2 regions of the Streptomyces sp. B21-105 genome follow, and region 1 is predicted to be linked to the other one. Evidence: riboswitches for the same ligand, from Rfam matches in the RefSeq annotation. Region 1 holds a riboswitch; the other holds the start of a gene.
The links. Region 1 has a riboswitch for glycine ahead of gcvT (glycine cleavage system aminomethyltransferase GcvT). Riboswitches for the same ligand answer to the same signal wherever they lie in the genome.
Positions count from the first base shown of each region.

Region 2: linked by a shared signal. The riboswitch ahead of gcvP (aminomethyl-transferring glycine dehydrogenase) and the one ahead of gcvT (glycine cleavage system aminomethyltransferase GcvT) in region 1 are both predicted to bind glycine.

Region 1 covers NZ_JARUMJ010000001.1:6,416,896-6,427,565, reverse strand. Annotated here, with positions in the region: gene QA802_RS29080 (ABC transporter ATP-binding protein) at 1-395, opposite strand, end outside; gene QA802_RS29075 (ABC transporter permease) at 392-1,399, opposite strand; gene QA802_RS29070 (ABC transporter substrate-binding protein) at 1,468-3,213, opposite strand; gene QA802_RS29065 (ABC transporter permease) at 3,272-4,270, opposite strand; gene QA802_RS29060 (enhanced serine sensitivity protein SseB C-terminal domain-containing protein) at 4,716-5,471, opposite strand; gene QA802_RS29055 (enhanced serine sensitivity protein SseB) at 5,645-6,439, opposite strand; gene QA802_RS29050 (AAA family ATPase) at 6,625-7,398, opposite strand; glycine riboswitch at 7,540-7,639, shown strand; glycine riboswitch at 7,640-7,760, shown strand; gene gcvT (glycine cleavage system aminomethyltransferase GcvT) at 7,838-8,956, shown strand; gene gcvH (glycine cleavage system protein GcvH) at 9,076-9,453, shown strand; gene glyA (serine hydroxymethyltransferase) at 9,468-10,670, shown strand, end outside.
Region 2 covers NZ_JARUMJ010000001.1:1,810,139-1,820,808, reverse strand. Annotated here, with positions in the region: gene QA802_RS08145 (MerR family transcriptional regulator) at 200-883, shown strand; gene QA802_RS08140 (DNA polymerase IV) at 952-2,373, shown strand; gene QA802_RS08135 (PRC-barrel domain-containing protein) at 2,420-2,791, opposite strand; glycine riboswitch at 2,902-2,997, shown strand; gene gcvP (aminomethyl-transferring glycine dehydrogenase) at 3,180-6,065, shown strand; gene QA802_RS08125 (TOBE domain-containing protein) at 6,116-6,535, opposite strand; gene QA802_RS08120 (TOBE domain-containing protein) at 6,599-6,994, opposite strand; gene QA802_RS08115 (extracellular solute-binding protein) at 7,407-8,702, shown strand; gene QA802_RS08110 (carbohydrate ABC transporter permease) at 8,709-9,707, shown strand; gene QA802_RS08105 (carbohydrate ABC transporter permease) at 9,815-10,579, shown strand; gene QA802_RS08100 (endo-1,4-beta-xylanase) at 10,642-10,670, shown strand, end outside.

The sequences.
Region 1 (10,670 bases):
TAGTACGGGTGCATCGCGGACAGCGGGTCCTGGAAGATCATCGCCATCTCGCGGCCGCGCAGCCGGCGCACCTCGTCCGGGTCGGCGGAGACCAGCTCCTTGCCGTCGAGCCAGATCTCGCCGGACATCCGCACGTTCTTGCCGCGCGCACCGAGCCGGTGCAGGCCCATGATCGCCAGCGAGGTGACGGACTTCCCGGAGCCCGACTCGCCCACGATGCTGAGGGTCTTGCCCTTCTCCACCTGGAAGCTGAGCCCGTCGACGGACTTGACCAGGCCGTCGTCGGTCGGGAAGTGCACCTTGAGGTCGCGTACGTCGAGGAACGCGCTCGGCCGGCTCGAGGACGAGACGGTCGGCTCGCCCACGGCGGCGCCGGTCTTGGACAGTTCGGTCACGAGAGCCTCACCCGCGGGTCGGCGGCCGCGTAGAGCAGGTCCACCAGGAAATTTGCGATGACGACGAAGAAGGCGGCGAGCAGGGTGACGCCGAGGATCGGCGGCAGGTCGTTGTCCGAGATGGCCTTGACCGCGTACTCACCGACGCCGTGCAGCGAGAAGACCGACTCGGTGATCAGCGCACCGCCGAGCAGCAGACCGAGGTCCATGCCGAACACGGTGATGATCGGCGTCAGCGCGGCCCGCAGACCGTGCCGTGCGACCACCCTGCGCTCCCGCAGGCCCTTGGCGCGGGCCGTGCGGATGAAGTCCTCGTTCATCGTCTCCAGCATGCCCGAGCGGGTGAGCCGCGCGTAGATGGCGGAGTAGAGGAGGGCGAGCGAACACCACGCCGGGAACAGCGTGTTGGCCCACTGCGCCGGGTTCTCGGTGAACGGCACATAGGTGCGACCGAAGATCGGGAACTGGTAGGTGAAGAGCAGGATCGCCAGGCTGCCCGTGAAGAACATGGGGAGCGACACACCGGCGAGCGCGATGCCCATGAAGGTACGGTCGAGGAACGAGCGCGGCTTGAGCGCGGAGATCACGCCGGCCACCACACCTCCCACGAGCCACATCAGGGCGGCGCCGACGGCCAGTGACCCCGTCACCGGAAGGCGGGAGGTGAGCTGCGGCCAGACCGCCTGGTGGGTCTTGAAGGAGTACCCGAAGCACGGCGCGTCGCAGTGCGCGGTTGTGGGCCCCAGGTCATAAGTGGCACCGGTCACGACACCCTTGATGAAGTGCCAGTACTGGAGGTAGACCGGGTCGTCAAGACCGAGGTTGCGCTTGACCGCAGCGATGTCCGCCGCCGACGGACTCTTCCCGATGTACTGCTGGGCCAGCTGGTCGGCCGTCTGGCCGGCGAGCCGTGGCAGCAGGAAGAAGATGGCGAAGGTCACCGCGGTGACGACCAGCAGCAGGAGCACTGCCGCGAACGTCCGACGGAGGATGTACGAGATCACGGGGATCGGCCTGGTGCCCGCGGGCTGTGAAGCCCGCGGGCACCAATGCCTTCACCTGCCTTCCGGGGCTACTTCTTGGTCGTGCCGATGTTGAGGTAGTCGTACTGACCGCTGAAGGCCGCCGTCGACACCAGGTTGGTGTAGTTCGCCGGGCGGTACAGCAGGACCTTGAAGTAGGTCAGCGGCACGAGGGCCGCCTCGTCCATGACCTTCTTGTCGATCTGCGTGTAGATGGCGTTGCGCTGGGTCGCGTCCTGCGTGCCGATCGCCTTGGCGAGGTTCGCGTTCACCTCGGGGTCGTTCAGCTCCGACAGGTTGGTGTTGCCGGACGCGCCGATGGCGGCGCCGTTCAGGATCTGCTGCAGGAAGCCGTAGCCGCCCGGCCAGTCGGCGCCCCACTGCATCATCATCAGGCCGACGTTGTTCTTCTTGTTGAACGCCGGGACGCCCGCGTAGTCGGTGAAGTACTTGCCCGACGGGTACTGCTTCAGGCTGGCGTTGATGCCGACCTGCTTCAGCGAGTTGATGATCGCGGTGGCCGCGTCGATCTCCGGCTGACGGTCGCTGCGCGCGGTGATGTTCGTGGTGATCGCCGTCTTGCCGCAGGCCTTGAGCTGCTCCTTGGCCTTGGTCACGTCGCCCTTGTTGCCGTCGGTGGCGTAGGCGTCCGCCTTCGCGTAGCCCGGGATGTCCGGCGGGAGGACGGTGGTGGCGATGTCACCGCGGATCGGGCCGCCCTCGGCGGTCTGCACCGAGACCTTGTCGACGGCGTACTGCACGGCCTTGCGGCAGGCCACGTTGTCGAACGGCGCGACCTTGGTGTTGATCGCCAGGTAGACGAGGCGGCCACCGTAGGTGTTGTCGGTGTTGGCCTTCAGGTCCGGCTTGGTGACCACGTTCGCCTGGGTCGCGGCCTGCACGCCCGTGCCGCCGAGGTCGATCGCGTCGCCGGCCTGGACGTCCTGGTCGATCGTCTCGGGGTTGACCTTGAGCTTGACGACGATCTTGTCCGGGTACTGCTTGCGCAGCGGGTCGGACTTCGGGTCCCAGTTCTCGTTGCGGACGAGGGTGACCTGCTTGCCCTCCTCGTAGCTCTCGAACTTGTACGAGCCCGAGGACACGATGTTCTTGACGTAGTCGACGCCCTTGTCCTTGGCCTCGGGCACCGGCGCGGTCTGCGGCGTCGCGACCAGGTAGTCGAACTCCTGGAACGCCGACTTCAGCTTGAAGACGATCGTGGTGTCGTCCGGCGTCTCGATGGACGCGAGACCCTTCTTGTCCTTGTACGGACCCTTGTACGCCTCGCCGCCCACGAGGAGCTGCTGGAAGTAGTTCGGGCCGAGGGACAGTACGTCACGCGCGAAGTTGGAGCGCTCGACGGCGTACTTCACGTCCTTGGACGTGATCGCCGTGCCGTCCTGGTACTTCAGGCCCGGCCGCAGCTTGTACGTCCAGGTCTTGCCGCCGTCGGTGGGCACGCCGGCGCTCGCCGCGAGGTCGGGGACCAGCTTGTTGCCCTCCTCGCCCGCGCCGGGCTGGAAGGTCATCAGCGGACGCGCGTAGACGCGGCTGAGGTTGTACATGTACGCGTAGTACGTGTTGCCCGGGTCGAAGGAGTCCGGCACGTCGGAGTACTCGTACGTGACCGTCCCACCCTTCTGGGTGGAGGCGTTGACAACGCCCTTCGTGGCCGCGTCGGCCCCGGCGGACTTGCCGCCCTTGTCCGTGTTGTTGTCATCGGCCTTGCTGCAACCGGCGAGCAACAGGCTCACACTGCCGATGGCCGCAATCGCGGCCAGCCCTGACCTTCGCATGATGGTCTGCTTCCCCTTTGTTGATGGAAATCTGTCGGACTCTCGCTGCGGCTGCACGTCAGCGGCTGCGCGGGTCGAGAGCGTCACGGAGACCGTCGCCGAGCAGGTTGAACGCCAGCACGGTCACGAAGATGGCGAGACCGGGCACGATCATGTACTGCGGATCGACCTGGTAGAAGTCGACCGCCTCGTTGAGCATGCCGCCCCACGACGCCTGCGGGGGCTGGATGCCGACGCCCAGGAAGCTCAGGCTGGCCTCGAAGAGGATGTTGGTCGGGATGAGCAGCGTCGAGTAGACGATGATCGGGCCGACCAGGTTGGGCAGCAGCTCCCGGAACAGGATGTACGGCCCCTTGGCGCCCATCCCCCGGGACGCGTCCACGAACTCGCGTTCCCGCAGGGCGAGCGTCTGGCCGCGGACGATGCGTCCCAGGTAAGGCCAGTTGAAGAAGCCGATGACGAAGATGAGCACCGTGATGTGGAGCGGCAGTCCCTCCATGCCGAACGCGCCGCCCTGCAGCGTGGCGGAGATGGCGATGGCGAAGAGCAGGAGGGGGAAGGCGAGGAACGTGTCCATCAGCCGGCTGATGATCGAGTCGACCCGCCCGCCGTAGTAGCCGGCGACCACTCCGAGGACCGCGCCGATGGTGTTCGACAGGATCGTCGCCCCGAAGGCCACGACCAGCGACACCCAGGAGCCCTCCAGGATGCGGGTGGCGATGTCACGCCCGAACTTGGGGTCCACGCCGAGCGGGTGCTCCCCGCTCATGCCGCCGAAGCCCCCTTGGGGGATCGACGTGTTGGGGTCGATCAAATCCTGGTTGAAGGCGTTGGGGTCCAGGCCGAACAGGGCCTGGATCGGACGCGAGAGGAGCGCGAGCACGATCAGCAGGATCACGATGACCCCGCCGGCCACGGCGACCTTGTCCTTCTTGAAGCGGGACCAGGCGATCTGCCCCAGGGAACGGCCCTCGATCTGCCCCTTATCGACACCCGCGAGTACAGCCTCGGGCTGCACCTCGGTTGCCGACCCGGTGGTCTCGATCGGTGCGGTCACGGTGACCCGACCCCTCTCGCCGGCGGTGACCGGCCTTTGTCCGCCGCTGTCGGCGGCTTGGTTCATTTACTGCCTGCGACGCGGCCGGCGCCGATGAGTGCGGCCCAACTGTCCAGTCGACCCCGGATTGCTGCCGATGGGCACTCTCACAGGATCGACGACCTCGCGTCTGAGAGGCGAGTCTTCAACGCATGCGCGATCACACGCCAGATCTGACGGCGAAAGTATGCGCAACCGTGATGCCGACCTGCACATTCCGTTACCCGAACGTCGCGCGCCGACTTCCGGAGAGCGACGGCACGTGCTTCAGATGTGCGCGGCGTCACATCACGGGAGAACGGGAACACATCCGGCCCTCGGTGCGAGGCCCCGTGCGCGGCCGACGGCGGGTGCCGCCCCGCGCGCGACGCCGGTGTGCGCCTGACGGGCGATCAGCGGCGGGGGATCAGTAGGGACGCGGGCCCGGGAAACCGTAGCCGCCGCCCGGCCCCTGCGCCGGATCGGGGGCGTGCGCCTCGCGGTCGTAGAACGGGCGGGCGTTGGCGCGCATCCACATCACGACGGGGTCGTAGTCGTCGGTCATCGCGACCGTGGAGACCGGCAGCCCGTCCGGCACCGCGCCGATGGACTGCTGCATCATCGCCCGCACGGCGTCCACGGCCGGCGGGGAGGAGTCGTACACGTCGAGCCCGATGGCCAGGTAGGGCGCGCCCAGCGCCGGCTGCACCCAGGCCCGGCGCAACGTGCGGACCGCCTGGGCGCGGTGGGCGTTCTGCGCGAGGAGCGCGTAGAACTGCGGGATCTCGATGCCGGGCTCGGACAGCCGGAGCGGCCCGGCGGGCTGACGCTCCAGGCCGGTGGCGATCCGGCGCAGATCCAGCCACGGGATGCCGACGCCGCCGCCGGGGGCGTGCGGGTTCAGCCAGAGGCCGTAGTGGTCGGGGTAGAGGGTCCGGGCCACGTCCAGCCCGTCGACCACCTCGTACGAGCGGTTCCAGCCACTGGCGCTGAGCTCCTGGGCGGACGTCACACAGGGCGCGTAGCCGTGCCCTTCGACCTCCATGTTTCCGTACTGGGCGTCCGGGGAGCCCGCCTGCCCGTGCCACAGCAGCATCCAGACCTGGCCCGAGGAGGGGGTCGCGAGCGCGCGCAGGAGCGCCTCGTAGGCGTCGTAGCGCCCGGGCGTGACCTGGCGCAGCATGTGCTCGACCGAGCCGGTCGCGGCAGTGCCAGCGCTCACTTTTTATCGCCCCTTCGAGAAGTTGCCCCGCGTCGGAGTCCAGCTTAGGCGCTCCGCCTGGTCAAGCAGTTGAGAGCGCGGGCCCCCGCGCCTCGTCGGACGGCCCGCTTCCCGGCCCCACGGCCAGGACCTGTCTAGTGAAGCCTGGAGTAGAAGGGGCGGACCCTCTCCCGCATCCAGTCGCCGACCGGATCCTGGGCGACGTCGAGGAGGACCAGGTTGACCGGCCAGGGTGCGGCCGCCGTCGTCAGGGCCCGGCCGAGGGCCTCCAGGGGAAGCGCGCGCAGGTCGCCGTCCCACTGCGAGAGCTCGACTCCGACGAACATCACCGGGTCCGCCGTCTCGATCGCGGCCAGGCAGCGGCGGGCGGTGCGGACCACGCCGACGGCCTCGAACTCCGCGGAGGCCGCGGCCAGGAAGTCCATCGGGTCGTCCTGCCAGTCCGGTTCGTAGAGGCGGACCCGGCCGCCGGTGGCCGGACCGTCCAGCGGGGTGCGGCCGGCCCGGCACAGCTCGGCCACGGCGGGCGGCGGCAGCGGGACGCCGACCATGCCGTCGGGGTTGACGAGGATGCCCGCCTGCGGCGGCAGCCCCCGGGCGAACTCCACGGCCGGCGCGACGGTGAACGACATGTGCGAGCCGACGACCTGGCGGAACTGCTCCTCGGAGCTGAAGACCGGCACGTACACCTGGCCGTCGAGTTCCACCGTGGGCAGGTCGAGGGGGCCGCTGTGCGGGCCGCCGCCGCCGGGTAGCGGCACCCAGACGAAGCTGCGGCCGAGCACCTCCACGATCCGGCCGCCGGCTCCCGGCACACCGAGGGAGGCGGAGAGCACCTCCTCCAGCTCGTTGCCGGGCCATCCGCCGTGCGAATGGGGGTGCGCCTGCGCCGGGAAGTCCGCGGGGAAGTCCGCCGGGGGGAAGTCCATCTGCCTACCGCCTGCTAAGAACCGCTCACTCTGCTGTGACTGAAAGGCTAGCGGGTGCCGACGGCCCCTCCACTGCCCATGACACCGATGGGCCGCGGCCGGTGAGACCGAAGGGCCGCAGCCCGTGAAGCTGTGGGCATCAGCCCGTGAAGCTGGTGGGCCGCGGCCTGCGAGGCCCACGGGCCTCAGCCCGAGCCCGAGCCCGAGCCCGTGAAGCCGATGCGCCGCAGGACGTCGGCGGCGGCCCGGTCGAGCAGGACCGCGGAGCCGCACCCCTCGGGCAGCCGGCCCTTCTCCACCGACCGCAGGAGACGGGCGGCGGCGCGGCGGTGCCGCAGGAACGCGTACCGCGAGACGCCTCGGCCGCGCTCGCGCTGGCCCCGCAGGGCCGTGTCCGCGCCGACGTCGAGAACCAGCAGGTGCAGGGCGCCGCCGCGGCGGCGCGCCGCGCGGGCCAGCCAGTCGCGGACCCAGGCCTGGGTGCCGCAGTCGTGCACCACGACGCCCCCGCCGGCGCGCAGCGCCCGGCGCAGTCCGGCGTAGTGGGCGAGGCGGACCGCCGGCCGGTAGAGGGCGTAGGGCAGGAAACGGGGCATCCGGGCGTCCCAGCGGTCGCGGGTGTCCTGGGAGTCGACGCCGACGCCGTCCACCGCGCGCCTCATCAGCGTGGACTTGCCGCTGCCGGGCAGACCGGTGACGACCACCAGGTCCCGCGGGCCGAAGAGCAGGTGGTGCGGACTGCGTCCGGCCCGCTCCCGCAGGTCCCGGACGACGGGTGCGGGCTGCCGGGAGCACGCGTCGCGGGTCCGGGCGCCCGGCTGGGCGGGCAGCGCGATACCCGAGCCGGCCGCGATCCCTGGCCCGGTCGCGATACCCGAGCCGGCCGCGAAGGCCGTGGTCCTCGCCGAGGTAGTCCTCTTCACCGTGATCGTCCTCCCCTGGGGCCAGGTAGTACTCATCCCCATCGAGCGTAAAGAGAAGGTAATGCGCGGTCTCTCGCGTTTTCGTGCGCGTGGCGACACAAGCCGGTTACAGAACCGGCCTGCCACGACGGGGGCGGGCCGTGCGATGATGGCCGCGCCAACTGCATACCGGCCGTTTGAATCCGCGCGGGAGAGTCCTCAGCAGCAGTTCCGCTGGGGCGCCGAAGGAGCAAGTCCCTCCCTTGAATCTCTCAGGCCCCGTTACCGCGCGGGCGAGGCACATCTGAAAAGCGGGCCGCCGTCACAGGCGGTCCCACCCACGGTGCAAGCCATGTCCCGCCCCGCTCACAGCGGTGGTCATGGCGAACCTCTCAGGTTCCGATGACAGATGGGGAGGAACGACCTCGCCGTCCCCCCACGCGCCCGGCTTCCGTTCGCGCGGGAGGGCCCCGTCGCCTTGGGAGACGAACGACCGATGAGCAGTACCGCACCCCGTCACACCGCGCTCGATGCCCTGCATCGCTCGCTCGGCGCGACGATGACCGACTTCGCCGGCTGGGACATGCCCCTGCGCTACGGCTCCGAACGCGACGAGCATCTCGCCGTCCGCACCCGGGCCGGGCTCTTCGACCTCTCGCACATGGGCGAGATCACGGTGACCGGCCCGGAGGCGGCCGGGTTCCTGAACTTCGCCCTGGTGGGCGACCTCGCCGCGGTGGGCGTGGGCCGCGCCCGCTACACCATGATCTGCGCCGAGGACGGCGGCATCCTCGACGACCTCATCGTGTACCGGCTGGCCGAGGCCGAGTACATGATCGTCTCCAACGCCTCCAACGCCCAGAACGTCCTGAACGAGTTGGGCAACCTGGCCGAGGAGTTCGACGTCGAGGTCCGCGACGACCGTGACGCCTACGCCCTGATCGCCGTCCAGGGGCCGGAGTCCCCCGGCATCCTCGCGGCCGTCACCGACGCCGACCTCGACGGCCTGAAGTACTACGCGGGCCTGCCCGGCACCGTCGCCGGCGTCCCCGCGCTCATCGCGCGTACCGGTTACACCGGCGAGGACGGTTTCGAGCTGTTCGTGAAGCCGGAGCACGCCGTCGAGCTGTGGCAGGCGCTGACCAAGGCCGGCGAGGGCGTCGGGCTGGTCCCGTGCGGTCTGTCCTGCCGGGACACGCTGCGCCTGGAGGCGGGCATGCCGCTGTACGGGCACGAGCTGAGCCTCTCCCTCACCCCCTTCGACGCGGGCCTCGGGCGCGTGGTGAAGTTCGAGAAGGAGGGCGACTTCGTCGGGCGTGCGGCGCTCGCCGAGGCGGCGGCGCTGGCCGAGCGGCAGCCGCCGCGCGTCCTGGTCGGCCTGGTCGCCGAGGGCCGCCGCGTCCCGCGCGCCGGGTACGCCGTCGTTTCGGGCGGCGAGGTGATCGGCGAGGTCACCTCCGGGGCGCCGTCCCCGACGCTGGGCAAGCCGATCGCGATGGCGTACGTCGACGCCGCGCACGCCGCGCCGGGCACCCCGGGCGTGGGCGTGGACATCCGGGGCAGTCACGAGCCGTACGAGGTCGTGGCGCTGCCCTTCTACAAGCGCCAGAAGTAGACACTGGGCCCGGGCCGCGGGTGACCGCGCGCACCTTCGCACCGCTCACCCGTGCCATGCCCGGCCCCTGGACCGTCCCCCTTCATCAGCAGTCCCCCGCGTACAGGAGAATTCAGGCCATGAGCAACCCCCAGCAGCTGCGCTACAGCAAGGAGCACGAGTGGCTGTCGGTCGCCGAGGACGGCGTCTCGACGGTCGGCATCACGGAGCACGCGGCCAACGCGCTCGGTGACGTGGTCTTCGTCCAGCTTCCGGAGGCCGGCGCCACGGTGGCCGCGGGCGAGTCCTGCGGCGAGCTGGAGTCGACCAAGTCGGTCAGCGAGCTGTACGCCCCGGTCTCCGGTGAGATCACCGAGGTCAACCAGGACGTCGTCGACGACCCGGCGCTGGTGAACTCCGCCCCCTTCGAGGGCGGGTGGCTGTTCAAGGTACGCGTCACGGGCGAGCCGGACGATCTGCTCTCCGCCGACGAGTACACCGCCTACACCGCCGGCTGAGGAGTCGTAGTCGTATGTCCGTCCTGAACACGTCCCTGCACGAGCTCGATCCGGAGATCGCGGCCGCGGTCGACGCCGAGCTGAACCGCCAGCAGTCCACGCTCGAGATGATCGCCTCGGAGAACTTCGCGCCGCTCGCGGTCATGGAGGCCCAGGGCTCGGTCCTGACCAACAAGTACGCCGAGGGCTACCCCGGCCGCCGCTACTACGGCGGCTGCGAGCACGTCGACGTCGCCGAGCAGATCGCCATCGACCGGGTCAAGGACCTCTTCGGCGCCGAGTACGCCAACGTCCAGCCGCACTCCGGCGCCTCCGCCAACCAGGCCGCCCTGTTCGCCCTGGCCCAGCCCGGCGACACCATCCTCGGCCTGGACCTCGCCCACGGCGGCCATCTCACCCACGGCATGCGGCTCAACTTCTCCGGCAAGCAGTTCGACGTGGTCGCCTACCACGTCGACGGCGCCGGCCTGGTCGACATGGCCGAGGTGGAACGCCTCGCCAAGGAACACCGCCCCAAGGTCATCATCGCCGGCTGGTCCGCGTACCCCCGGCAGCTGGACTTCGCCGAGTTCCGCCGCATCGCGGACGAGGTCGAGGCGTTCCTGTGGGTCGACATGGCGCACTTCGCGGGCCTGGTCGCGGCCGGTCTCCACCCCAACCCGGTGGAGTACGCCGACGTCGTCACCTCCACCACCCACAAGACGCTCGGCGGCCCGCGCGGCGGCATCATCCTGGCGAAGAAGGAGTTCGCGAAGAAGCTGAACTCCTCCGTCTTCCCCGGCTTCCAGGGCGGCCCCCTGGAGCACGTCATCGCCGCCAAGGCCGTCTCCTTCAAGGTCGCCGCGAGCGAGGAGTTCAAGGAGCGCCAGGCCCGCACGGTCGAGGGCGCGAAGATCCTCGCCGAACGCCTCACCGCGCCGGACGCCCGCGAGGCCGGGGTGAACGTCCTGTCCGGCGGTACCGACGTCCACCTCGTTCTGGTCGACCTGCGCGCCTCCGACCTGGACGGACAGCAGGCCGAGGACCGCCTGCACGAGGTCGGCATCACCGTCAACCGCAACGCCGTCCCCGACGACCCGCGTCCGCCGATGGTCACCTCGGGTCTACGCATCGGCACGCCGGCCCTGGCCACCCGCGGCTTCACCGCCGAGGACTTCGCCGAGGTCGCCGACGTCATCGCGCAGACCCTCAAGCCGTCCTACGACGCCGAATCCCTC
Region 2 (10,670 bases), 4.6 Mb from region 1:
CCTTCTTCGGCAAATGCCAGCGGCGACTGAGAGCGTCCTACGGCCACTTCTCAGCGCATTCGGCTAGCCTTTCCCCGCGGTGAGGTGCGGGAAACCACTCCTAGGGTGATTATCACTCGGCGTGCCGAGTGTGGCGATCGTTGACGCACCCCTGGCGACTGCCTACCGTCGAGAAGGCAGGTCTAGGACGGAGGTCGGCGTGAGAAGCAGCGGCGACGGTACGGCTGGGGGTGCCCCCGGACTCGGTGTCGGGGGAAGCGGTCCGTACCCTCCCTCAAGCTCTTGGCCGCGCTCGGCAATGGGGTATCCCCAGCAGAGCGGCGCGGCCGATCACGTTCCGCAGCGACCGGCGGCCGTGCCGAGCAGCGGAGGGGCGACATCCATGGCGTCCGAGCAGATCGGCTATCGCGGTCCGACCGCCTGTGCGGCGGCGGGCATCACCTACCGGCAACTGGACTACTGGGCGCGCACCGGGCTCGTCGAGCCGAGTGTGCGGCCCGCCCACGGGTCCGGCAGTCAGCGTCTCTACAGCTTCCGCGACGTCGTCGTCCTGAAGATCGTCAAGCGGTTCCTCGACACCGGGGTGTCGCTGCAGAACATCCGTAGCGCCGTGCGGCATCTGCGGGAGCGCGGGTTCAGCGATCTGGAGCGGATGACGCTGATGAGCGACGGTGCGACGGTGTACGAGTGCACCTCGCCGGACGAGGTCCACGCACTGCTCCAGGGCGGTCAGGGCGTCTTCGGGATCGCCGTGGGCGTGGTGTGGCGGGACGTCGAGAGCGCGTTGTCGCAGCTGCACGGGGAGCGCGTCGACACCGGTGAGACGCTCGTCGGGCCCAATCCGGCGGACGAGCTGGCGCGCAGGCGCAACCGGGCGGTCTGACGCCTCCTCCCGGGCGCGGGGGCGGTGGTGCGGCGTCGTTGTCAGTGGCGTGGTGCAGCATCGGACATGTGAGAAACGCGCCCACGATCCTGCATCTCGACATGGATGCCTTCTTCGCTCAGGCGGAGCAGGCGTCCAAGCCGAGTCTGCGCGGGAAGGCCGTGGTCGTGGGGGGTCTCGGGCCTCGCGGCGTGGTGGCGACGGCCTCCTACGAGGCGCGGGTCTTCGGGGTCCACTCGGCGATGCCCATGGCCCAGGCGCGCAGGCTGGCGCCGAACGCCGCCTACCTCGTGCCGCGGTTCGCCTTCTACCGGTCGATCAGCGAGCAGGTCATGGCGCTGTTGAGGGCGCTTTCGCCGCTGGTGGAGCCGCTGAGCCTGGACGAGGCCTTCGTGGACCTGGAGGCCGGCGAGGCGGCCTGGGACAGAGATTCGGCGCGGCTGGCCGGTGCCAGACTGCGTACGGACATACGGGCCGTCACCGGCCTCACGGGTTCGGTGGGACTGGCCTCCTGCAAGATGCTCGCGAAGATCGCCTCGGAGGAGGCGAAACCCGACGGCCTGGTGCTCATCGAGCCCGGCACCGAGCGGCAGCTCCTCGGGCCCATGCCGGTGCGGACGCTACCGGGGGTGGGCCCCGCCACGGGTGACCATCTGCGGCGGGCCGGGATCACCACGGTCGACGAGATCGCGGAGGCCGGCGAGGACGAGCTGGTGCGGCTGCTGGGCAAGGCGCACGGGCATGCGCTCCACGCCATGGCGCTGGCGCGCGACGACCGGCCGGTGGTGGCCGAGCGGGAGACCAAGTCCGTGTCGGTCGAGGACACGTACGACGTGGACATCCACGACCGGGTCCGGGTGGAGCTGGAGGTGCAACGGCTCGCGGACCGGTGTGTGCGCCGGCTCCGGGAGGCCGGTCTGTCGGGCCGCACCATCGTGCTGAAGGTGCGGCGGTACGACTTCTCGACGCTCACCCGGTCCGAGACGCTGCGCGGGCCCACGGACGATCCGGCGGTGATCAGGGAAGCGGCGGCCCGGTTGCTGGGCTCCGTGGACACCACGGGCGGTGTGCGGCTGCTCGGGGTGGGCGTCAGTGGTCTGGCGGACTTCACGCAGGAGGACCTGTTCGCGCAGGCGGCGGGGGCGCGGGCGGACGAGGTCGCGGAGGGACATGCGGAGGAGCCAGCCGCCGAGGAACCGGCGCCGGCCCGGGCAGCTGTCCACGCCGAGCACGAGTGGCGTCCGGGGCACGACGTGCGGCATGCCGAGCTCGGACACGGATGGGTGCAGGGAAGTGGGCTGGGCCGGGTCACGGTGCGGTTCGAGACGCCGCAGTCGCAGCCGGGGCGGGTGCGCACGTTCCGCACCGACGATCCGCAACTGGCTCCGGCGGACCCGCTGCCGCTGGTGCGGCGAAGACCGGGAGAGGACGAGGAGGCGACGGAGGGCACGCGGGAACTCTCAGCGGAGCCGGACCGTTGCACAGAGTGAGACTGTCCGGGGGCTCAGGGGCTCAGGGGCTCAGGGGCTGCGGGAGTCAGCTTTCGTCCGTGCCCGCCAGGCGGCCGAAGTCGTGGTCGGGGAGCGGCGGAGGGGTCGCCACGTCCAGGCCGTAGTGGTGGTAGAGCTGGAGTTCCTGCTCCGGGGAGAGGTGGCGGCCCACGCCGAAGTCAGGGGCGTCCTTGATCAGGGCGCGGTCGAACGGGATGTGCAGGATCCCCTCGACCAGCTCGCTGGGCTCCAGGGGGACGAAGGCGTCTCGGGAGAACAGGCCGGTGCGGATGGCGGCCCACTCCGGCACACCGGTCGCGTCGTCGAGATACACCTCGTCGACGGTGCCTATCTTCGCCCCGTTGCGGTCGAACGCCTTGCGGCCGATCAGGTTGCGCGGATCGATGTCGGTCTGCACGGGCCCTCCTCTTGGTCGCAGCTCGTCCCTATGGACTACAAAAGAGCACATTGGGGCGAGCGGCCACTCGAGAAGCCCGTTGACCTCGCTGGTAGTCTGGCAACGGCTGCTGACCCCGTGCGGGAGAGTCCTCCGGAGACCACCGGAGGCGCCGAAGGAGCAAATCCTCCCCGGAATCTCTCAGGCTCACGTACCGCACGGACGAGGTCACTCTGGAAAGCAGGGCGGGTGCCGACGACGTCGACGGTGTCCGCTCTCACCGACGGTGAAAGCCGGTCGTCCGCTGGCGGCCGGTGAAGCTCTCAGGTTGAGATGACAGAGGGGGAGGCCGTCCGGGTACCCGCCGTGGTGACCCTCGAAGGTCGTGTCAGACCAGGAGGCCTCCGTAATGACCGCCCATCGCACTCCGCTCTCCGAGCTCGAGCAGGCAATCCCCTTCGAGCAGCGCCACATCGGGCCCGACCAGGAGGCGCGGGCCAAGATGCTCGCGCACGTCGGCTACGGCTCGCTCGACGAGCTCACCGCCGCCGCGGTCCCCGATGTGATCAAGAACGCCGACGCGCTGGACCTGCCGGGCGCCCGCACCGAGGCCGAGGTGCTGGCCGAGCTGCGCTCCCTGGCCGACCGCAATCAGGTGCTCGACCCGATGATCGGCCTCGGCTACTACGGCACGTTCACGCCGCCCGTCATCCTGCGCAACGTCATGGAGAACCCGGCCTGGTACACCGCCTACACGCCGTACCAGCCGGAGATCTCCCAGGGCCGGCTCGAGGCGCTGCTGAACTTCCAGACGATGGTCGCCGAACTGACGGGTCTGCCGACCTCGGGCGCGTCGCTGCTCGACGAGGGCACGGCGGCCGCTGAGGCGATGACGCTGTCACGGCGTATGGGGAAGAACAAGAAGGGCCTCTTCCTCATCGACGCGGACGCGCTGCCGCAGACCATCGCCGTGATCGAGACGCGTGCCGAGCCGACCGGCGTCGAGGTCGTCGTCGCCGATCTGAGCGGCGGCATTCCGGCGGAGATCGCGGAGCGCGAGATCAACGGCGTGCTCGTCCAGTACCCCGGTGCGTCCGGCGCCGTGCGGGACCTGAAGGCGCTCATCGACCAGGCGCACGGGCTCGGCGCGCTCGTCACCGTCGCCGCGGACCTGCTCGCGCTGACACTGCTGAAGTCGCCCGGTGAGCTGGGCGCGGACATCGCGGTCGGCACCACACAGAGGTTCGGCGTGCCGATGGGCTTCGGCGGGCCGCACGCCGGCTACATGGCGGTGCACGAGAAGTTCGCGCGGAGCCTGCCCGGCCGCCTCGTGGGCGTGTCCGTGGACGCGGACGGGAACAAGGCCTACCGGCTAGCACTGCAGACGCGTGAGCAGCACATCCGGCGCGAGAAGGCGACGAGCAACATCTGTACGGCGCAGGTGCTGCTGGCCGTGATGGCCGGGATGTACGCGGTCTACCACGGCCCCGAAGGGCTGCGCGCGATCGCCCGGCGCACACACCGGTACGCCGCGATCATCGCCGCGGGGCTCGAGGCCGGCGGCGTCGAGGTGGTGCACGGGGCGTACTTCGACACGCTGACCGTGCGGGTGCGCGGGAAGGCCGCCGAGGTCGTCGCCGCCGCGCGGGACCACGGGGTCAACCTGCACCTCGTCGACGCCGACCGGGTGGCGCTCTCCTGTGACGAGACGACCGCGCGTGCCCAGGTCGCCGCGGTCTGGGCGGCCTTCGGGGTGGACGGCGACATCGAGTCGATCGACGCGACCGTCGAGGACGCCCTGCCGACCGGGCTGCTGCGGACCGACGACATCCTGACCCACCCCGTCTTCCAGCGGCACCGGTCCGAGACCGCGATGCTGCGCTACCTGCGCAGGCTGGCCGACCGTGACTACGCGCTGGACCGGGGCATGATCCCGCTGGGCTCGTGCACCATGAAGCTCAACGCCACCACCGAGATGGAGCCGGTCACCTGGCCCGAGTTCGGACAGCTGCACCCCTTCGCCCCCGCCGAGCAGGCCCAGGGCTATCTGACGCTCATCCGGGAGCTCGAGGAGCGGCTCGCGGAGGTCACCGGGTACGACAAGGTGTCCCTGCAGCCGAACGCCGGGTCGCAGGGCGAACTGGCCGGGCTGCTCGCGGTCCGCGGGTACCACCGGGGCAACGGCGACGAGCAGCGCACCGTGTGCCTCATCCCGTCGTCCGCGCACGGCACGAACGCGGCGAGCGCCGTGATGGCCGGCATGAAGGTCGTCGTCGTGAAGACCGCCGAGGACGGCGAGATCGATGTCGAGGACCTGCGCGCGAAGATCGAGCAGTACCGGGACGAGCTGTCGGTGCTGATGATCACCTACCCGTCGACGCACGGCGTGTTCGAGGAGCACGTCGCCGACATCTGCGCCCAGGTGCACGAGGCCGGCGGCCAGGTGTACGTCGACGGCGCCAACCTGAACGCGCTCGTCGGGCTCGCCAAGCCGGGGCACTTCGGCGGCGACGTCTCCCACCTGAACCTGCACAAGACGTTCTGCATCCCGCACGGCGGCGGCGGCCCGGGCGTCGGGCCGGTGGCAGTCCGGTCGCACCTCGCGCCGTACCTGCCCAACCACCCGCTGCAGCCCGCCGCGGGGCCGGAGACCGGCGTGGGGCCGGTCTCGGCGGCGCCGTGGGGCTCCGCGGGCATCCTGCCGATCTCGTGGGCGTACGTGCGGCTCATGGGCGGTGAGGGCCTCAAGCGAGCCACGCAGGTGGCGGTACTGAGCGCCAACTACGTCGCCAAGCGGCTGGAGCCGCACTACCCGGTGCTCTACAACGGGCCCGGCGGGCTGGTGGCGCACGAGTGCATCATCGACCTGCGCCCGTTGACCAAGGCGACCGGTGTGACGGTGGACGACGTCGCCAAGCGGCTCATCGACTACGGCTTCCACGCGCCGACGATGTCGTTCCCGGTGGCCGGGACGCTGATGATCGAGCCGACCGAGTCCGAGGACCTGATCGAGCTCGACCGGTTCTGCGACGCGATGATCGCGATCCGCGCGGAGATCGAGAAGGTCGGCGCGGGCGCCTGGCCGGCCGACGACAACCCGCTCGCCGGGGCCCCGCACACCGCGTCCGCGCTCGGCGGCGAGTGGGCCCACGCGTACTCGCGTGAGGAGGCGGTCTTCCCCGCCGGGGTGTCCGCCGCCGACAAGTACTGGCCGCCGGTGCGCCGTATCGACCAGGCCTTCGGCGACCGCAACCTCGTCTGCTCGTGCCCGCCGCTGGACGCGTACGAGGACTGAGCCGCAGCGCGTGTGGGCCCCGTCCGTCACGGACGGGGCCCCTCGTCGTTCTACGCCGTCGCCAGGGACACCTCGGTCGACTTGATCAGCGCGATGACGTCGGATCCCACGAACAGACCGAGGTCGGCGGCGGCCTCCTTGGTGATCGCCGCGGTGAGTTCGCCGCCGTCCACGGTGATCTTCACCGCGGCCATGACCGAGCCGAGCGCGAGGCCGGTGATCGTGCCGGGCAACCGGTTGCGGATCGAGAGCCCGGCGACCTGGCCGGTGGCGAGGGAGACCTCCGTCGACTTCACCAGGGCGTGGACGGCGGCACCGGGCCTGAGGGCGAGTTGCTCCGAGGCCTCCAGGGTGATGGCCGCCGTGAGGTGCTGCCCGCCGTCGAGGCGGATCTTCACCAGGGCCATGACCTCGCCGGGGTGGACGGCGGTGACGGTGCCGGGAAGCTGGTTGCGGATGCTCAAGGTCATGAGCGTCAACGGTACGGCCCCGAGGGCCTTATGGCGGGGATGCCCGCTTTGCGTCGCCCTTGGTCACACTCGGTCGATGTGTACGTTTGTCGACTTCACGCGGGCCGTTGCCTCCATGCCGACCTCGAGTCCGAGTTCCTCGACGGCCTCCCTCGTCAGCAAGGAGACCAGGCGGTGCGGGCCGGCCTGGATCTCCACCTGGGCGGCCACGTCGCCGAGCTTGATCGCGGTGACGATGCCGGGGAAGGCGTTGCGGGCCGAGGTGTAGGGGGCGGTGTCGTCCGCGCCGGCCGATCCGGCGAGTTCTACGGAGAAGGCGGCGAGGGCCTTGCCGTCCACGAGACGTCGGCCGGTCTCGTCGCGATGAGTCTCCACCCGGCCTGCGTCCGCCCAGCGGCGCGCGGTGTCGGGGCTGACGCCGAGCAGTCGTGCCGCCTGGCCGATCGTGTAGCTCTGCATGCGGTCACGATAGGGCCGGGGGCGGTGCGGGGGGCGCGGGGGTGGCCCGGCGGGTCAATCGCGTCAGGACGTGCCGGGTGTCGGCGGTGACGGCGTGCCGGCGGTGACGACCCGGTCTGCGTCGGCTTGCGTGATGCCCTCTGCCCTCCTCCGCCCTCAGGCGCGTTGCCCCGCGCGTCGAGGCGGTGGTTCTCGGCCATCGTGTCGCGCCGATCTCTACTTCGTAACGTTCGCCAGGTGATCCGAATGTTTCGGACCCGGAGAAGGCTTTGTCGTGGGGTCCTTGATGAACGGGCCGCTGGATTCTCTGCGTTCAAGGGGTTGCCTCCCGTCGGAGGGTGTCTCTAGGGTGCGGCAGCAGCGAACCTTTCTGGATCTGGTTCGAAACTTTCGATCTCACAAGGAGCGCATGATGGGCGACCCGGCACTCTCCCGCCGAGGCTTCCTGGCGGCCTCCGCCGCGGCCGGTCTGGGCATGACGGCACTGAGCGCCTGCGGCGGCGACTCGGACGGGGGGTCGTCGTCGGGGACGACCACCATCGAGTGGTGGAACATCTCCACCACCCAGCCGACCAAGGACGTATGGGCCGCACTGGCCAAGCAGTTCGAGGCGCAGAACCCCAAGGTGAAGGTCAAGATCGTCCAGTTGGAGAACGACGCCTACAAGTCGAAGATGACGGCGCTGACCGCTTCCGGGAAGCTTCCCGACATCTTTCACACCTGGGGCGGCGGGGTCCTGAAGCAGCAGGTCGACGCGGGGCTGGTGGAGAACCTCACGGAACGCACGAAGGACTGGGGGGAGAGCCTGCTGTCGGTCGCCCGGCAGCCGTACCTGCTCGACGACAAGGCCTACGGCATACCGTTCGACATCGGCATGATCGGGTTCTGGTACAACAAGGCCCTCTTCAAGCAGGCCGGCGTCACCGCGCCGCCCACCACCTGGAGCGGCTTCCTCGACGCGGTGCGCAAGCTGAAGGCCGCCGGGATCATCCCGCTCGCGCTGGCCGGCAAGGAGAAGTGGCCCGGCATGTACTACTGGGCCTACCTCGCGATGCGCACCGCGGGCGTCGACGCCCTGCAGAAGGCCGGGGACGACAAGGACTTCACCGGTGACGGATTCGTCCAGGCCGGACAGCACCTCCAGGACCTCGTCGATCTGCAACCGTTCCAGAAGGGTTTCCTCGGCGCCGCCTACTCCAGCCCGACCGGCCAGGCCGCGGCCGTCGGCAACGGCAAGGCGGCGATGGAACTCATGGGCCAGTGGGCGCCGGTCGTGGAGGCCGACGCGGGCAAGGGGCTCGGCGCGAACCTCGGCTTCTTCCCGTTCCCGGCGGTCGAGGGCGGCAAAGGCGTGATCACCGAGGTGTTCGGCGGTGGCGGCGGGCACGCGCTGCGCAAGGACGCCCCGCAGGCGGCCGTCGACTTCCTGAAGTTCTTCGCCTCCGCCGCCACCGACACCGAACTCGTCAAGAAGACCGGGGTGCTGCCGGTCGTCCCGGCCGCCGAGAGCGCCCTGACCGACCCGAACATCAAGGCCGTGCAGGCGCAGTTGAAGGGCGCCACCGGCTTCCAGCTCTACCTCGACCAGGCGTACGCGCCCGCCCTCGGCCAGGAGGTCAACGACAGCGTCGCCGCTCTGATCGCCGGTTCGAAATCGCCCCAGCAGGTCAGCGAGTCGATCACCAAGGTCGCGAAGGAAGAGCAGTAGCCGGCGATGACCTCCACCTTCCTCCCGGACAAGCGCAGCGGTCCGGACGTCGAGCCCGCGCCGCCGGCCGTCGTCGCGGGCCGTGCGCGGGCCCGCCGACGGGCCCTGCACTGGCTCACCGCCGTCGGCTTCCAGGTGCCCGCGCTGGTGCTGTTCGGCACGCTCGTGCTGCTGCCGATGCTGTTCGCGGTGTACGCCGCGTTCTTCCGATGGGGCGGCTTCGGCATGCCCGAGAACTTCGTCGGCGGCGACAACTTCACCCGGCTCTTCAAGGACCCGGTGTTCCTCGGCGACCTGTGGCGTTGCCTGCTCCTGGTCGGCCTCTCGCTGCTGCTGCAACTGCCGTTCGCGCTGGCCCTCGCCGTCGCCCTGAACCAGAAGATTCGCGGCCGGGCCGTCTACCGGATGCTGTTCTTCGCGCCGTACATCCTCTCCGAGGCGATCACCGGCGTGCTGTTCAGCATGATCTTCGCCCCGGACGACGGCCTGGCCGACCACGTGCTGGGCGCCGTCGGACTGGACGGGGTGGGCGGGCAGTGGTTCTCCGATCCCTCCACCGTCATGGCCACCCTCTTCCTGGTCATGACATGGAAGTACTTCGGCTTCCACATGATGCTCTACCTCGCCGGACTCCAGTCCATCCCGGCCGAGTTGACGGAGGCCGCGCTGATCGACGGAGCGGGGCCCTGGCAGCGCTTCCGCAACGTGACGCTACCCCTGCTCGCGCCGACCCTGCGGATCAGCGTCTTCCTGTCGGTCATCGGCGCGGTCCAGCTCTTCGACCTGGTGTGGGTCGTCACCGCGGGCGGCCCCGACCACCACTCCGAGACGATGGCCGTGACCATGTTCCAGTACGGCTTCAAGCGCTACCAGGTCGGCTACGCCAGCGCGATCAGCGTCGTCATGTTCGGCATCTGCCTCGTCTTCGCCCTCGCCTATCAGCGGTTCGTGCTCCGCCGAGACCTCCAGGGCGCCACCACGACCATGCGAGGAGGCGGCTCGTGAGCATCGCCAAGACCGACCCCGGCACCAAGCCCGGGACGGGGCGGGGCGCGCGCCGGACCGGCAGGACCCTGCCGCTGCACCTGGTCCTCGGGATCGTCGGCGCGGTGATGGCCGTACCCCTCGTGTACGCCGTGCTGTCCGGCTTCAAGTCCACCGACCAGCTCTCGCGCAACCCCATCGGCCTGCCCGACCCGTGGGTCCCCTCCAACTACACCGACATCCTCGGCTCCGGCTCGTTCTGGCAGCTGGTCGGCAGCAGCACCGTCATCGCGGTCGGGACGACCGTGGTCGTCGTCGCGGTGTCCGCGCTCGCGGCGTTCTCCTTCGCCCGCTTCGCCTTCCGGGGGAGGGAGCTGCTGTTCACCCTGTTCACCATGGGGCTGATGTTCCCCTTCGCGGTGGCGGCGCTGCCCCTGTTCCTGTTGCTGCGCTCCATCGGCCTGCTGGACAACCCCCTCGGCGTGATCCTGCCGCAGGCCGCGTTCGGACTGCCGATGACGATCGTCATCCTGCGCGGGTTCTTCCGCGAGATCCCCGCCGAACTGGAGGAGGCAGCCACCCTCGACGGCTGCGGGCCGCTCGGCTTCTTCTGGCGGATCCTGCTGCCCATGGCCAGGCCCGCTCTCGGCACGGTCTCCGTCCTCGCCGTGGTCGGCAGCTGGAACAACTTCCTGCTGCCGCTGCTCGTCTTCAACGAACCCGGCTGGTGGACCATCCCGATCGGGGTCCAGCAGTTCCAGGGGCAGTACTCCGCCGAGTACGCGCGCGTCTTCGCCTATCTGGTCCTCGCCATGGTCCCTGCCCTGGCCTTCTACTCCGTCGCCGAGCGCCAGCTCGTCGGCGGCCTCTCCGCCGGCGCCACGAAGGGATGACCCGCGCCCGCGTCCGCGGACCCGTACGGCTCGCCCACCCGCTCACCGTGAGGAGTCGCACCATGCTCAGCACCGCCCGCACCCGGCTCAG